3 regions of the Mycobacterium sp. NGS16 genome follow, and region 1 is predicted to be linked to each of the others. Evidence: predicted binding sites of a transcription regulator. Region 1 holds the regulator's gene; each other region holds the start of a gene.

The links. Region 1 encodes LexA, which represses DNA repair genes until DNA is damaged. Its sites were predicted from a motif close to CGAACANNTGTTCG; they were not measured.
Region 2: cofD (2-phospho-L-lactate transferase) is a predicted target of LexA. The motif match lies at 1,092-1,105, and genes of this name have one in related genera.
Region 3: AC5Y4Q_RS09975 (HNH endonuclease signature motif containing protein) is a predicted target of LexA. The motif match lies at 1,460-1,473, and genes of this name have one in related genera.

Annotation. Positions count from the first base shown of each region.
Region 1 is NZ_JCALEE010000008.1:58,291-63,337, forward strand. Features, by position in the region: gene AC5Y4Q_RS17255 (NAD(P)H-dependent flavin oxidoreductase) at 11-994, opposite strand; gene AC5Y4Q_RS17260 (helix-turn-helix transcriptional regulator) at 991-1,665, opposite strand; gene folE (GTP cyclohydrolase I FolE) at 1,758-2,357, shown strand; gene lexA (transcriptional repressor LexA) at 2,374-3,075, opposite strand; gene AC5Y4Q_RS17275 (LysM peptidoglycan-binding domain-containing protein) at 3,290-3,793, shown strand; gene nrdR (transcriptional regulator NrdR) at 3,938-4,402, shown strand; gene AC5Y4Q_RS17285 (peroxynitrite isomerase) at 4,437-4,922, shown strand; gene AC5Y4Q_RS17290 (proteasome assembly chaperone family protein) at 4,931-5,047, opposite strand, start outside.
Region 2 is NZ_JCALEE010000001.1:828,052-833,098, forward strand. Features, by position in the region: gene cofD (2-phospho-L-lactate transferase) at 1-840, opposite strand, end outside; gene AC5Y4Q_RS04100 (WhiB family transcriptional regulator) at 1,203-1,559, shown strand; gene AC5Y4Q_RS04105 (metallopeptidase family protein) at 1,576-2,031, opposite strand; gene AC5Y4Q_RS04110 (DUF3499 domain-containing protein) at 2,123-2,557, shown strand; gene AC5Y4Q_RS04115 (phosphomannomutase/phosphoglucomutase) at 2,616-4,019, shown strand; gene AC5Y4Q_RS04120 (hypothetical protein) at 4,016-5,047, shown strand, end outside.
Region 3 is NZ_JCALEE010000003.1:62,201-67,247, forward strand. Features, by position in the region: gene AC5Y4Q_RS09975 (HNH endonuclease signature motif containing protein) at 1-1,455, opposite strand, end outside; gene AC5Y4Q_RS09980 (SRPBCC family protein) at 1,592-2,059, shown strand; gene AC5Y4Q_RS09985 (amidase family protein) at 2,056-3,501, opposite strand; gene AC5Y4Q_RS09990 (FAD-binding oxidoreductase) at 3,593-4,945, opposite strand; gene AC5Y4Q_RS09995 (FtsX-like permease family protein) at 4,959-5,047, opposite strand, start outside.

The DNA.
Region 1 (5,047 bases):
TGCTGATAGCTCACGGCGTCAACCGCGCGACAGCCTGCGCGGCCGGAATGATGTCGTGGATGCGATGGATCGTCTCTCCGGCGTAGAGCGCCGACCGTTCGACGACGGCCGGGTCCATGCCGGCCAGCGGCAGCGCCGGGGTGTACAGCGGTACCGCCACCCGCTGCAGGGCAAGCATCGCGTCCTGGGCGCCCACCGGCATCAGCCGGCTCAGCGGCGCACCGGCCCGATTGAATGCCCGCACCGCCGGCGGGCCGAGTTCGCTTCGGGCACACCAGCGTTCGGTGAGCGCGTTCGGCACCACCCGGTGCGCCAGTGGCCAGCCCATGCCGAACAACATGGTGCGGATGGTGCGTTGGGCGGCCAGCACCTTCTGCTTGTAGCCGGGGTGTGCACACGACTCCTCGGTGAGCAGAAAGCGCGTCCCGGCAACTGCGCCGGCGGCCCCGGCGGCCAGCAGCGCCCGGACATCGTCGGCGTCGGCGACCCCGCCGGCCGCTAGCACCGGTGCGCCGTCCGCGGCCTGAAGGACCTCCGGCAGCGTCACCTCCAGTGGCCGGTCGGCCACCAGGTGCCCGCCGGCCTCGACGCCCTGGGCCACCAGTCCGCTCGCGCCGGCGGCCAGCGCCCGGCGGGCCTGCGCGGCGTCACCCGCGGTGCACAGCACCGGGATTCGTGCGGTCCGCAGCGCTGCAATCCAGCGTGCGGGCGCGCCGTCGTGGAACACCACCAGGGCGGCACCGGCCGTGATGCAGGCGTCGATGTGGGCGCGGCGGGCGAACGGGACCAGCAGATTGGCCGCGACCGGCCGGCCGCCAGCCAGCGTCACGGCACGATGCAGCTCTGCGGCGAAGCGGCGCGGAGCGCTCAGCCCGACCGTGCCCAGCGCGCCGGCCGCCGAGACCGCGCCGGCCAACTCCGCTCCGGCCACACCGCCGCCCATCCCGGCCTGCATGACCGGGGCGCTCAATCCCAGCGACTCCAGCAGGTTCATCGGTGCCGGCCAACCGGAGCCCGGACGGTGACGCAGCACCGCCGCTCGCAGGGGGTCAGCGCCGCGCGCTGCGGCAGCTCGCCGGCGCCTTCCAGCATGCCCTGGATCAGCTGCAGATTGAGCCCGCACACTTCTTGGGTGTACTGGCGTGCCAGTTGCTCGAACGGGCAGTTGCGCAGCTCGATGTCCCCGTCGCCGTTGACCGCCGGCTCGTAACCGCACTCGCAGAGCGCTTCGAAGACGCCCTGGCCGGTTGCCCCGGCCCGCCCGGCGCGACGGGCCGCCGCCGAGATCTCCGCGCGTACGGTGCCGGCGTCATCCGCCACCAGGGCGGTGACCAGCAGCTCGGCCAGCAAGCGATAGTTGCGCGGCGGCACGCTTACCGACAGCTCGTCGCGGGTGCGTGCGTAGCGTTTGGCCGGGCGCCCGGCGCCGGGCCCGGATCGGCCGGCGGGCCGGGCGTAACTCACCGCCAAGATCCCCACCTCAGCCAGTTTGTCGAGGTGGTAGGCCGCCAGGGTGCGGCTGATGCCCGCCGCGGCCGCGGCGTCTTCGCGAGCCACCGGTTCATCCGACGAGGCGACGTACTGGTAGAGCCGCTGCCGCACCGGATCGTCCAGCGCGCTCAACCCGGCTAGCGGATCCAGGCCGCCGCGGGGAGGGGTGCTCATCGTCCCAATGTAACACCAAAAAATATTGACAAATAGGGTTGCGTGCCGCCACGCTAAGGCCCAACGCGGACAAATCGATGGGGGAGAGTGCGATGTCGGTAGCCGTCTACGCGGACCTGCGGCTGGTCGATCGGCCGGTGCCGGACCTCGATGCCGCCGAACAGGCCGCCGCGGCGTTTCTGCAGGCGCTGGGCGTCTCCACCACCGAGGCGGGGCTTGCGGACACCCCCCGCCGGATGGCGCGAGCCTATGCCGAGATGTTCACTCCGAAGCCGTTCGAGGCCACCACCTTTCCCAACGACGAGGATTACGACGAGCTGGTGCTGGTCCGTGACATCCCGTTCCGGTCGATCTGCGAACACCATCTGTTGCCGTTCACCGGAAGCGCCTGTGTCGGTTACCTGCCCGGTGACCGCATCCTCGGCCTGTCCAAGCTGGCCCGGGTGGTCGACTACTTCGCGTGCCGGCCGCAGGTGCAGGAACGTCTCACCAAACAGGTGGCCGACTGGCTCACCGACCACCTGCAGCCACGTGCCGTCGGGGTGGTGATCCGCGCCGAGCACACCTGCATGACGTTGCGTGGGGTACACGCCACCGGCTCGACCACGGTGACTTCGACGCTGCTGGGCACGCTGCGCACCGATGCCCGCTCCCGGCAGGAGTTCTTCTCGCTGGTCGGAATCGGCGGATAGCCGACGGGCCCGCGGTTCAGACCTTGCGGATGACGGTGACGACCTTGCCCAGCACGACCGCGTCGTTACCCGGAATGGGGTCGAAAACAGGATTGTGCGGCATCAGCCACACCTGACCGCCGGCCCGTTTGAAGGTCTTGACGGTGGCTTCCCCGTCGATCATCGCGGCGACGATGTCGCCGTTGTCGGCGACGTTCTGCTGACGCACCACCACCCAGTCGCCATCGCAGATCGCGGCGTCGACCATCGACTCGCCGACCACCTTGAGCAGGAACAGCTCTCCGTCTCCCACCAGTTCGCGGGGGAGGGGGAAGACATCTTCGACCGCTTCCTCGGCCAGGATCGGCCCGCCGGCGGCGATCCGGCCGAGCACCGGGACGAAGGTGGGTTCGGGCAGCGCGTCGGAACCGGCGAAGTCGGTCCGGGGCGCCGCGTCTGAGGGCCCGGCCGATTCCTCGGGGCCGCGGACGTCGACGGCGCGGGGCCGGTTGGGGTCGCGCCGCAGATAGCCCTTGCGCTCCAGTGTGCGTAGCTGGTGGGCGACCGAGGAAGTCGAGGTCAGCCCGACGGCGTCCCCGATCTCCCGGATGCTCGGGGGATAGCCCCGCTCGTTCACCGAGGCGCGGATGACGTCGAGGATGGTGCGCTGCCGGGCGGTCAGCGGTGAATCGGGCACAGCTGCAGGTCCCGGGGCCGCCGTCTTGCTGCTATCGCTCATGAAGGCGAATGTAGTCGCATCGCCGCAATTAATCAAACATGTGTTCGAGGTATGTCGCGCGAGCGTTCGAACGCGGCCGAGACTTGTCGGTGGGCACCGCTAGCCTATTCGACAACGAATCGATCACATGTTCGGACATCGAACATACAATCGATTATGATTCGAACAGTCGAGCGAATACCGGTCGCCGACGCCGAGTGAGGGAGAACCGCACATGATGCTCATCGACACGATCGCCCCGACGTTCGAACCGGCCCGGCCCGAGCGGGTCCGGGCGCATCGCGTTGCCGGGACGTCCGGCCGCGCCCACCCGGTCCAGACCCGTCCCGTGCGCCTCGCCCGGTCGCGCCCGGGCGGGGCGCCGCTGCGGCACCACGGCGCCGGGGTGCTGATGTCGCGCACGGCGCACCGCCCACGGCCGGTCAAGCCCATCACTCCGGTGACCACAGTGGTGCTGGCGCTGATCGCAGCGGGGATCACGGTCTGGCTGGGGCTCATCGCCCAGTTCGGTGCGGCGATGGCCGGCGGCGGCGCCCCCGCGGTGCCCGAACGGCTGGGCGTGGTGCGGGTGCAAAGCGGCGAGAGCCTGCAGCGCCTGGCGGCCCGGGTCGCGCCCGATGCGCCGACCGCGCAGGTCGTCGACCGGATCCGCGAACTCAACAGTCTGGAATCGGCGGCGGTGGACGCCGGCCAGCCGCTGATCGCGCCGATCGGCTGACCGTTGATGCCCGGCCGGCCGCGGCCTGCGGCTACTGCGGCGCGCCGCCCGGCACCCGCGCAGGTACGCTCACAGTTGTCCCAGTGGTCCGGATCGCCTCAGCGCGTGCGGGTGTCCGGCTCTCGGCACGGCGAAGGAGCGGCCATGCATTGCCCGTTTTGTCGCCATCCAGACTCCCGGGTGGTGGATTCCCGCGAAACCGACGAAGGTCAGGCCATTCGCCGCCGCCGGTCCTGCCCGGAATGCGGTCGTCGCTTCTCCACCGTGGAGACCGCGGTGCTGGCCGTGGTGAAACGCAGCGGCGTCACCGAGCCGTTCAGCCGGGAGAAGGTCATCAGCGGGGTGCGCCGGGCCTGCCAGGGCCGCCATGTCGACGATGACGCGCTCAACCTGTTGGCCCAGCAGGTCGAAGACGCGGTGCGCGCGGCGGGCTCACCGGAGATTCCCAGCCACGAGGTGGGTTTGGCGATTCTGGGCCCGCTGCGCGAACTCGACGAAGTGGCCTACCTGCGATTCGCCTCGGTCTACCGGTCCTTCTCGTCGGCGGCCGACTTCGAGCGGGAGATCGAGGCGCTGCGCGAACACCGGCAGGTGCCCAGCACCGGTTGAGGCTCGCGGCGCCATGCCGCACTACGCTGGCCCCATGGCACCCGACCTGCACCCGAATCTTGTGGAGCTGGCACCGCTGCTGGGCACTTGGTCTGGCCGGGGCTCGGGGGTGTATCCCACGATCACGTCGTTCGACTACCTCGAAGAGGTGGTGTTCTCCCACGTCGGCAAACCGTTTCTGGTCTACGGCCAGAAGACGAAGTCGGCCGCCGACGGTCTGCCACTGCACGCCGAGACCGGATACCTACGGGTGCCGCAGCCCGGCCGGATCGAATGGGTGCTGGCCCACCCCAGCGGTATCACCGAGATCGAGGTGGGCAGCTATGCGGTGACCGCCGACGGCATCGAACTCGAGATGTCGGCGCCGACGATCGGGCTGGCGCCGACCGCCAAAGAGGTGACAGCGCTGCGCCGCCACTACCGCCTCGCCGGCGACGAGCTGTCCTACACCTTGGACATGGGCGCGGTCGGCCAACCGGCGCAGAACCATCTCACCGCTGCGCTGCGACGAACGAGATAGGCCGGCCGTCACGGCGTGTCGTCGTCGCCCCGGTCCTTCTTCGCCTCCTGGGCTAAGAACCGTTCGAACTCGGCCCCGAGTTCATCGGCGCTGGGCAGATCCTCGTCGCGGGCCAGCAACGAGCG
Region 2 (5,047 bases), on a different contig from region 1:
GTTGCGGGCGCCGTAGTGCGCGCCCACGGCCTGCGCAGTGGACTCCACGCCGATCACGCTCAGGCAGGTATCGGCCATGCCGCGCAACGGTTTCCCGGCGATGATCGGCGAGTAGCCGACGACCGGTGCCGGCGTGGATCGCAGTGCCGCCCGGATGCCGGGTACGGCGAGAATGGCGCCGATGCTGACGACCGGATTGGACGGGGCCAGCAGCACGATGTCGGCTCCGGCGATCGCCTCGGTGACTTCGGCTGTCGCGCTGGCCTTCTCGCTGCCGACGAAGCCGAATCCGTGGGTGGGGACCTCGGCGCGGTAGCGCACCCACCATTCCTGGAAGTGGATCGCGCGCTGCGAGTCGTCGGCCGGATCGGTGATGACGACGTGCGTTTCGCAGCTGTCGTTGGTCACCGGCAGCAACCTTGCCCCCGGCTGCCAGCGGTCACACAGTGCCGCGGTTACCTCGGTCAGCGGATAGCCGGCGCGCAGCGCCTGGGTGCGAACCAGGTGGGTGGCCAGGTCGCGGTCGCCGAGGCCGAACCAATCCGGCTGCATGCCGTAGCGGGCCAACTCCTCCATCGCGTGCCAGGTTTCGTCGCGGTGGCCCCAGCCGCGCTCCGGGTCCACCCCGCCGCCCAGGGTGTACATGCAGGTGTCCAGGTCCGGGCAGATGCGCACCCCGTGCATCCAGGCGTCGTCGCCGACGTTGACGACCGCGGTCAGTTCGTGCGCGGCGGTCTCGGCGTCCGAGCCGTCGCCGAACTGGCCCAGACCCAGCAGTTTCTGGACGCCGAGCAGGAAGCGGGCACCGCCGACCCCCCCGACCAGAACCGTCACCTTCACAGCGCACGACAGTACCTTTGGTGAGGCCGCGGCCGGTGTGGCGGTGCATCCCAACAGCCCCCGCAAGACACGCCGGAGGGCCGGTGTGGGCTAGATGACACGGACTCGCCGGTCTCGGACACGTCGGAAATCGGTCACGGGATGGTAAGGAATTTGGCCGTTCGGCTTGACCGGACCAGTCAACCCGTGTCTAATCACATCAGTGTCATTTCCCGGTTGGCCAGCCGATTCCGGTGTCGCAGACCGAGATTCGATCACATGTTCGAATTGAGACGGACAATATCGCACAAGCGGGCGACATATCAGGATCGCGCAACCAGGTGAGGAGGCCCAGCATGTCCTATGAACACCTTTGGGGCGTAATGGGGGGGACACCGCATGCCCATACCGCAATGACGCCGGCCGAGGCCGAACCGGCGCGCAGCCGGCCCCATCTGAGTCTGGTTCCCGAACCCGAGGACTACGACGAATTCGACCCGTTCGACCCCGCCTCGGCCACCAATGAGCAGTGGCAGGACCGCGCCCTGTGCGCGCAGACCGACCCCGAGGCGTTCTTCCCGGAGAAGGGCGGCTCCACCCGCGAGGCCAAGAAGATCTGCCAGCGGTGCTCGGTGCGCAGCGAGTGCCTGGAATACGCGCTGGCGCACGACGAGCGCTTCGGCATCTGGGGCGGCCTGTCCGAGCGCGAGCGCCGTCGCCTCAAGCGCGGCATCATCTGAGCGCGCTACGTCCGGCCTAGTCCTCGATCGTGGGGTCGATGACGGTGGGGTCGACATCGAGGTAGGTGGCGACCTGAGCCACCAGAATTTCGTGTAGCAAATCCCCGAGTTCGGTGCTGTCGTTCGCCCGTTGCTCGATCGGCTTGCGGAACAGCAGGATTCGCGCCCGCGTCGGATTTCCCCGCACATCGACCCCGGCGGGAATCAAGCGGGCCAGCGGAATCGGCCCGTCGGCGACCACTTCCGGCGGCCACTGCACACTGTCGGGGTCGCGGGCGGCGATCCGCGGAATCTCGTCGACGGCGACGTCGAGCGCCGATAGCCGTTGCTTCCAGCGTTGTTCGATGGGCTCGTAGGCCTCCAGCACCGCCATGTCGAACCGTTCGGCGCGGGTGCGCCACCCCGGCACGGTCGGCGGCAGCAGCGGCCCGCGAGGCTCGCGGCCGCGCCAATGCCGACGCGTGGCGATCACGGAAGAAGATGGTAACGGTTGCGCATAGCCTGCTCGCCCCTTGCGCGTGTCCGGCGACACGGCGGTGCGCGGCCACGATAGCCTCACGGGCGTGAACGTTCCCCGCCGCTGCTGTCGGCCAGGGTGTCCGCACTATGCGGTGGCGACGCTGACGTTCGTCTACTCGGACTCCACCGCCGTGGTCGGCCCGCTGGCGACCGCCGCCGAGCCGCATTCGTGGGACCTGTGCTTCAGCCACGCCGGCCGGATCACCGCCCCGCGGGGCTGGGAACTGGTCCGCCACCCCGGCCCCTGGGTCTCGCCGGAGGAAGACGATCTGGTCGCGCTCGCCGAAGCGGTTCGCGAGGGCCAGTCCGGGCCGGCCGCGCCCGCCAAGGGGTGGTACCCGCAGGCCGGCCCGACGGATTCCGGTGCCCGGGGCGCACCGGCCACCGCCCAAGGGGTGCTGGCACCGCCCGGTCCGCCCGGCAAGAGCAACGGCCGGCGCCGCGGTCACCTGCGCGTGTTACCCGACCCGTCGGACTGATCGCGCGTTCCGGGCTAGGCTTGAGCGTCAAGAGTCCACTTCGTCAGGAGCCCTGTCCATGTCTCGGCCCGCTGCGGCTGTCCACCGTGTGATCAAGGCGTACGACGTACGTGGCCTGGTCGGTTCGGAGATCGATGAATCCCTGGTTACCGAGGTCGGGGCTGCGTTCGCCCGGCTGATGGGCGACGAGGGCGCCCGCCAGGTGGTGATCGGCCACGACATGCGGGACAGTTCGCCCGGGTTGTCGGCGGCGTTCGCCGACGGGGTTACCGCCCAGGGCCTCGACGTGATCCGGATCGGTCTGGCCTCGACCGACCAGCTCTACTTCGCCTCCGGCTCACTGGACTGCCCGGGCGCGATGTTCACCGCCAGCCATAACCCCGCCGCCTACAACGGCATCAAGCTGTGCCGGGCGGGCGCCAAGCCCGTCGGCGCCGACACCGGCCTCGGCCGGATCCGCGACGAGCTGATCGCCGGGGTGGACCCGGACGCCGGCCGGTCCGGGCAGCGTGGTGCCATCACCGATCGCGACGTGTTGGCCGACTACGCGGCGTTCCTGCACTCGCTGGTCGACATCAGCGGCTCGCGCCCGCTGCGGGTCGCCGTCGACGCCGGCAACGGGATGGCCGGCCACACCGCCCCGGCGGTGTTCGGCTCGGTCGAGGCGATCACGCTGCTGCCGCTGTATTTCGAGCTGGACGGCAACTTCCCCAACCACGAGGCCAACCCGCTGGACCCGGCCAACCTCACCGACTTACAGGCCTTTGTGCGCGAGCGCGGCGCCGATATCGGACTGGCCTTCGACGGCGACGCCGACCGGTGCTTCGTCGTCGACGAGCACGGCGACCCGGTGTCCCCGTCGGCGGTGACCGGCCTGGTCGCGGCCCGCGAACTGGCCCGCGAGCCCGGTGCGACGGTGATCCACAACCTGATCACCTCGCGGGCGGTGGCCGAGTTGGTGACCGAGCGCGGCGGCACGCCGCTGCGCTCGCGGGTCGGGCACTCCTACATCAAGGGGCTGATGGCCGAGACCGGTGCGATCTTCGGCGGGGAACATTCGGCGCACTACTACTTCCGGGACTTCTGGGGCGCCGACTCGGGCATGCTGGCCGCTCTGCACGTCCTGGCCGCACTCGGCGAACAGCAGCGGCCGCTGTCCGAGCTGACCGCCGACTACCAGCGGTACGCGGCATCCGGCGAGATCAACTACACCGTCGAGGATGCGCAGGCGTGTGTGGACGCCGTCGTCGCGTCGTTCGGCGCGCAAGCCTCCGTCGACCACCTGGACGGGGTGACCGTCGACCTGGGTGCGGGCAGCTGGTTCAACCTGCGCAGCTCCAACACTGAACCGCTGCTGCGGCTCAACGTGGAGGCGCCCGACGCCGCCACGGTGGATGCGGTGGTGGCCAAGGTCGCCGGGCAGATCCAGGCCGTCACCGCCGCCGAGAAGTCACGGTCGTGAACGCGTTCTCCGGATCCTTTTCTTCCACCGTCGACCTCGACGACACCGAGGGGCTGCTGGCCGCCGACCACGACGGCGTGTTGCGGGCCGCGTCCATGGCCGGCGCGCAGGTACGGGCCACCGCCGCCGCGGTCGCCGAGGGCGCGTTGGACGCGGTGCGCAGCGACGGCTGGGACTACCCGCCGCGCACCCTGGTCTGGGTGGCGACCCGCGGAACGGCGGCGACGGCGGGCAGCCTGCTGGCGGCGGCCCGCGCAGATGTGGTTCGCCAACCGCTGGTCCTGGCCTCCGAGGCCCCCGCGTGGGTTGGGTCGCTGGATGTGCTGGTCGTGGCCGGCGACGACCCGGGGGATCCGGCGCTGGTCGCCGCAGCCGCCGCCGGGGTGCGGCGCGGCGCGCGGGTGGTAGTGGTCGCTCCCTACGAGGGTCCGCTGCGCGACGCCACCGCCGGCCGGGTCGCGGTGCTTGAGCCGCGAATCGGTGTCCCCGACGAGTTCGGCCTGCCGCGCTACCTGGCTGCCGGGCTGGCCGTGCTGGACGCGGTCGAGGTCGGCGCCACCGGTGCACAGACCGACCTGGGCGCGCTGGCCGACGAACTGGACGCCGAGGCGTTGCGCAACAGCGCCGGGCGTGAACTCTTCACCAACCCGGCCAAGATGCTGGCGGACCGGATCGTCGGCCGCGACGTCGCACTGGCCGGGGACTGTGCGGCGACGCTGGCGCTGGCCCGGCACGGTTGCGCGGCGATGCTGCGGATCGGGCGGACGACGGTGGCGGCGACCGGGCTGGCCGATGCGGTGAGCGCGCTGCGGGCGCGGGCCGCGGCGGGCTCCGCCGATATCTTTCACGACGAGCAGATCGACGGCCCGGCCGCCGACCGGCTGCGGGTGCTGGCGCTGACGCTGGCCGCCGACCGCACGGTGGTGGCGGCCCGGGTCAACGGTCTGCACGATGTCGACCTGATCGGCGCGGGGGACGTACCGCTGACACCGGGGGCGCCGGAGGGGGCCGCCGGGCCGGCTGGACTT
Region 3 (5,047 bases), on a different contig from region 1:
GGCGTCGTAGTCGAAGTCGTCGTAGTCGAGATCTGGCGGCTGGGGATCGGGTGGCTCGTCGGCGTCGTCATCAGATCGGGCGGGCCGGTGGTAGTCGATGACGGCTTCGATGAAGTGGAACGGGTTGATCCGGGGTTGGCCGTGGTCGAGTTTGGGTGGGGGGATCCATTCGACGCGGCCGGACTCGCCGAGTCGGGTGGTCCAGCCCTGCTCGCTGGCCATCCGGTTATCCGGTGCGCATGCCAGGGCGAGGGAATCAATGTCGGTGTGGCCGTTGTCGGCCCAGTCCCGGTCCAGATGGTGTGCCTGGGTCAAATATCCCGGCACCGGGCAGCCCGGCCGGGTACAGCCGCGATCGCGCGCGTGCAGCACGATGCGCTGATCGGCTGAGGCGATCCGCTTGGTGCGGCCCAGCCACAACGCTCGGCCCTGGCCGTCGAAGATCGTCAGATAGTGGTAGGCGTGCGATGCCATCCGCAGCAGGTCCGGAATCGGCAACAAGCTGCCGCCGGCGGTGTGGGCCTTACCGGCGGCGGCCTGCAACTGCTCGAGGGTGGCCGAGGCGATCACCGTGACCGGCAGGCCGTTGAGCTGCCCGAGATCCCCGCACGCCAGGGTCGCCCGCAAGGCGGCCAACAGCGCATCGTGCTGGCGTTGATCGCGGGTGCGGTGATCGGCCTCGATCTGCTCCTGCGAGGGCGTTCCCGACACGCAGGGCTGCTCATCAGCGGAATTGCACATCCCGGGTGCTCCCAGTTTGGCCAGCACCGGCTCCATGGTGGCCCGCAGCTCCGGGGTGATCGTCCCGGACAGGGTGCTCATCCCGTCGGGGCGTTGCGGCCCCAGCCGCAGGCCGCGGCGGGCCTGGCGTTCACGGTCGTCGGGCTCGTCGCCATCCGGGTCCAGTACCGCGATCAAGTGAGCGGCCAGGCGCCCAAAGCTTTCCGGGGTGAACAAGGTGCCCAGCTGCGCCAGGTCACGCTCGGCACGCTCCCGATCGGCCACAGTGACCCCGGCCGGGATCTTGGCCATCGCCTTACGCGCGATCGCCACCTGCTCGGGGCCGACCTGCCCGGCGGCCTGGGCCGCCGCCAACGCCGGCAACACCGGTTCCAGGGGCTCGCCGGTGATCGCGGTGCGCGGGCCCAACTCGGCGGCCTCCTCGATGCGCCGCCGGGCCTCTTTCGTGCTGATCCGCAACCGCTCACTGAGCGCCTTGGTCAGCGAGCACCCCGCCAACACCTCCCCATGGCCCTCCGCCACCAATCGGGCCAAGATCTGATGATCGATCACCGGCGCCTGCCACGCCAACGCCTCCCGGCGGGCCAGCACCTCCACCAACTCCTCGGCACTCAACGCATCAAACGAACACTGCGCCAACCGGGCAGCAATCGCCTCCTGCTCATCGAGACATCCCATGATGGTGTCCCGATCCGCGAACGCATCCCTACCCATACTTCGAACACTAGTTCGACCCTCCGACAGAAAACCGGTCCGATCCAGCAACCCAGCTCTAAGAAAACCATGAGGAAAACAGCTCTCTGCGCTCGGTAGAGTCGATCCGCAACCCCATCACCGAAAGGGGAACACCGTGGCAGTCACCGTCGTCGACGCCGGCCCCGGGCAGGTCAGCCGGTCAGTAGAGGTTGCGGCCCCGGCTGCTGAACTGTTCGCGTTGGCTGCCGATCCCCGACGCCATCGCGAACTGGACGGGTCGGGAACCGTCCGCGACAACGCCAGGGCGCCGGCCGACATCACGGTTGGGTCAAGGTTTTCGACGAACATGAGGATGTTCGGGGTGCCCTACCGCATCACCAGCACCGTGACCGCGCTCCAGCCCGACGAGCTGGTCGAGTGGCGCCACCCGGCCGGCCATCGTTGGCGATGGGAGTTCGAGGCGCTCTCGCCGGGGTTGACCAGAGTCACCGAGACCTTCGACTACCGCAACGGCGGTGCGCTGCAACGGAAGTTCTACGAACTGACACGGGCGGTCAAGAGCAACGCCGCGGGTATCGAGGCGACGCTGACGGGGCTGCGTGCACGCTACCCGGCCAACTAACCGACCTGGGACAGTAACGCCTCGGTCGGCGGCCGGCGCTGAATCCACGGCCGCACCGACTCGATCTGTGCGGCAAGCAAAATCAGGGTCGCCTCGTCGTTGGCCCGCGCCACCAGGTGCACCGCCTCCGGTACGCCGTCGGCAGCCAGCCCGGTCGGGACCGAGATCGCCGGCTGGCCGCTGTAGCACTGCGGGAAGGTGAACGGGATGAACTTCAGCATCCGCAGCATGGCGCGGGTCGGGCCGTACCCCTCGAAGTAGCCGACCCGCACCGGCGGGATCGCCACTACCGGCGTCATCAGGATGTCGAAGTCGGCGATCGGGCGCTGGGAGCGGGCGGTGATCGCCGGCTCGGCGGCCACCGCGCGCCGGGCCAGCCAGTCCGGCACCAGCCGGCTGGTGCGGGCCTCGGCCTGCATACGCCGTTCCAGCAGTTCGGTTTTCGGCAGTCGTTCGATCTCGTGGGCGAACCCGTTCATGAACAGTGCGAGCACGGCGGCGATGCCCGCCACCGGATAGACCGGGTCCCGCTCGATCACCTCGTGGCCCAGCGAACGCAACAACTCCGCGGTCTCCAGCACCGGCCGGCGCACCTCGTCGCTGACGTGTACTGGCACCACCGGCTTGAACGACATGGCGATCCGCAGCGGCCGCGGCGGCGCCAGCAGCGCGTCCATCAGCGGCGGTGCCGGTGGGGGAGAGGGGATCTCGTCGTCGGGTTCGGGTCCGGTCATCGCATCGTGTAGCAGCGCCACGTCGACGACGCTGCGGGCCAGCGGGCCGATGTGGTTGAGGCCGTGGAACCGGTAGGCCCGTTCCGGTGACTCCTTGGTGCTGATCCGTCCGCGCTGGCCCTTCAGGCCGACCAGCCCGCAGCAGGCGGCCGGAATGCGCACCGAACCGCCGCTGTCACTGCCGGTGGCACCGGGCACCATGCCAGAAGCGACGGCCGCAGCCGAGCCGCCACTGGACCCGCCCGGGGTCCGGTAGAGATCCCACGGGTTGCGGGTCACCCCCCAGGTCGCCGATTCGCACACCGGGTAGGCGCCGAACTCCGAGAGGTGGGTCTTGCCGATGATCACCGCTCCGGCGGCCCGCAATCGGCGCACTGCGGCGCTGTCGGTGCTCGCCGGGCCGGCGTCAATTCCGGTGCCGCACATCGACGAAACGCCCGCCACGTCGGTGTCGTCCTTGACCGCGATCGGGACGCCGGCCAGCGGCAGCACCTCACCGGCGGCCAACCGGCGCTCGACCTGGGCGGCCTCGGCCATCGCCCGGTCGCCGAGCACTGTGCGAAATGCGTTCAGCACCGGGTCAAGTCGGGCGATCCGATCGAGATACAGCGTCACCAGTTCGCGCGGCGACACCTCCCGCTCGCGCACCAGCTGCGCCAGACGCGCGACGCCGGCGAAGGCCAACCCATCATCGTGCGCGCCCGGCATGCTTGCGTCCTTTCCCCCGCGGACAACAATACCGACCCTGCGCTGCGCAAAACGTGTGTCGGTGTTGGCGACACACGCAAGACCGTGAACGTCAGCCCGCGGGCTTGATGTTGTGGTTGAGGGTGAACCGGTTGTGCGGGTCCAGCCGCGCTTTGAGCTCGGCGAGGCGTTTATAGCCGGCGTCGCCGAACGTCGCGCGGATGCGGTCCTGCCCTTCGTCGCCGACGAAGTTCAGGTAGGCGCCGGCTGGGCCGAGCGGCCGCAGGATCTCGAAGGCCTGACCGGCCCACGCCGTGCAGCGCGCGGTGTCGGCCGGGTCGGTCCAGGTCGTCATCAGATGGATGATGTACGGGTGCTCGCGGGTGGGCACGGCCGTCGCCTCCGGCGGCACCCGGCTGGCGTACCCGCCGAGCCGGATCAGGTGCAGCCGGGTCTGGGCCGAGGGCCGCGAGCGGCCGAGCAGGGCGATGCGGCGGATCGCCTCGTCGGTGAGCTCGGTCAAGAACAGCGACTTCCAGTAGTTCAGCCAGCCGAACGGCGCGGTCTGGTCGATGGCCTGCTGCCAGGTCGGGTATTCCAGCTTGTGCTGCAGGGCCAGCACCGGCGAACTCGCCGCGCCGCGCACGTTGAGCAGGGCGCGGACATCGTCGCTGCCTACCGCATCGGTGCGCGTCGAGCAGCCCAGGATGTTGACCAGCGACTGACCGGACTTGAGGTCGGTGGAGAAGTCGAGGATGGACGCCAGGTGATCCGGGGCGTTGTCCATCTGGGCCCGGAAATGCTTCAGCGCCGCCTCGGCGTCGGTGTCGGCATAGGACTGCACGCCGGCCACCACGCCGTCGACCGGGTGCAGCCGCAGCACGAACTGCGCGACGACGCCGAAATTGCCGCCCCCGCCGCGCAAGCCCCACAGCACGTCGGCGTTCTCGGTCTCGCTGACCGTCAGCACCTCGCCGGAGGCCAGCACCAGCTCCGCGCCGATGAGGTTGTCGCAGGTCATGCCGTGGGCGCGGGACAGCCACCCGATGCCGCCGCCGAGCGAGAAGCCGCCGACACCGGTCGTCGACACCACCCCGCCGGGGCAGGCCAGGCCGTAGCGGCTGGTGACCGGGTCGACGTCGCCCCAGGTGGCACCGGCGTCGACGTAGGCGACCCGCGCCTGCGCGTCCACGCGTACCCCGCGCATCTGCGTCAGGTCGATGACGACGCCGCCGTCGGTGGTCGAGTGGCCGGCCACACTGTGGCCGCCGCCGCGCACCGCGATCTCGGCGCCGGCGTCCACGGCGTAGCGCACCGCGGCGACGATGTCCTCGCGCGAGCGACACTGCAGCAGCACCTGTGGCCGCTTGTCGATCATGCCGTTGAAGACCTGACGCACCGTGTCGTAGCGGGCGTCGTCGGGGTAGATGGCGTCGCCGGTGAACCCCGGCACGGTCGCGGTCATTGCATCCTTCATGTCACTCGTCGCGAAGTTCGGTCGCCGGGGTGGAGCGGGTGGACTTCCAGGCGGGAATGATGGCCGCGAACACCGCGGCGATGGTGGCCA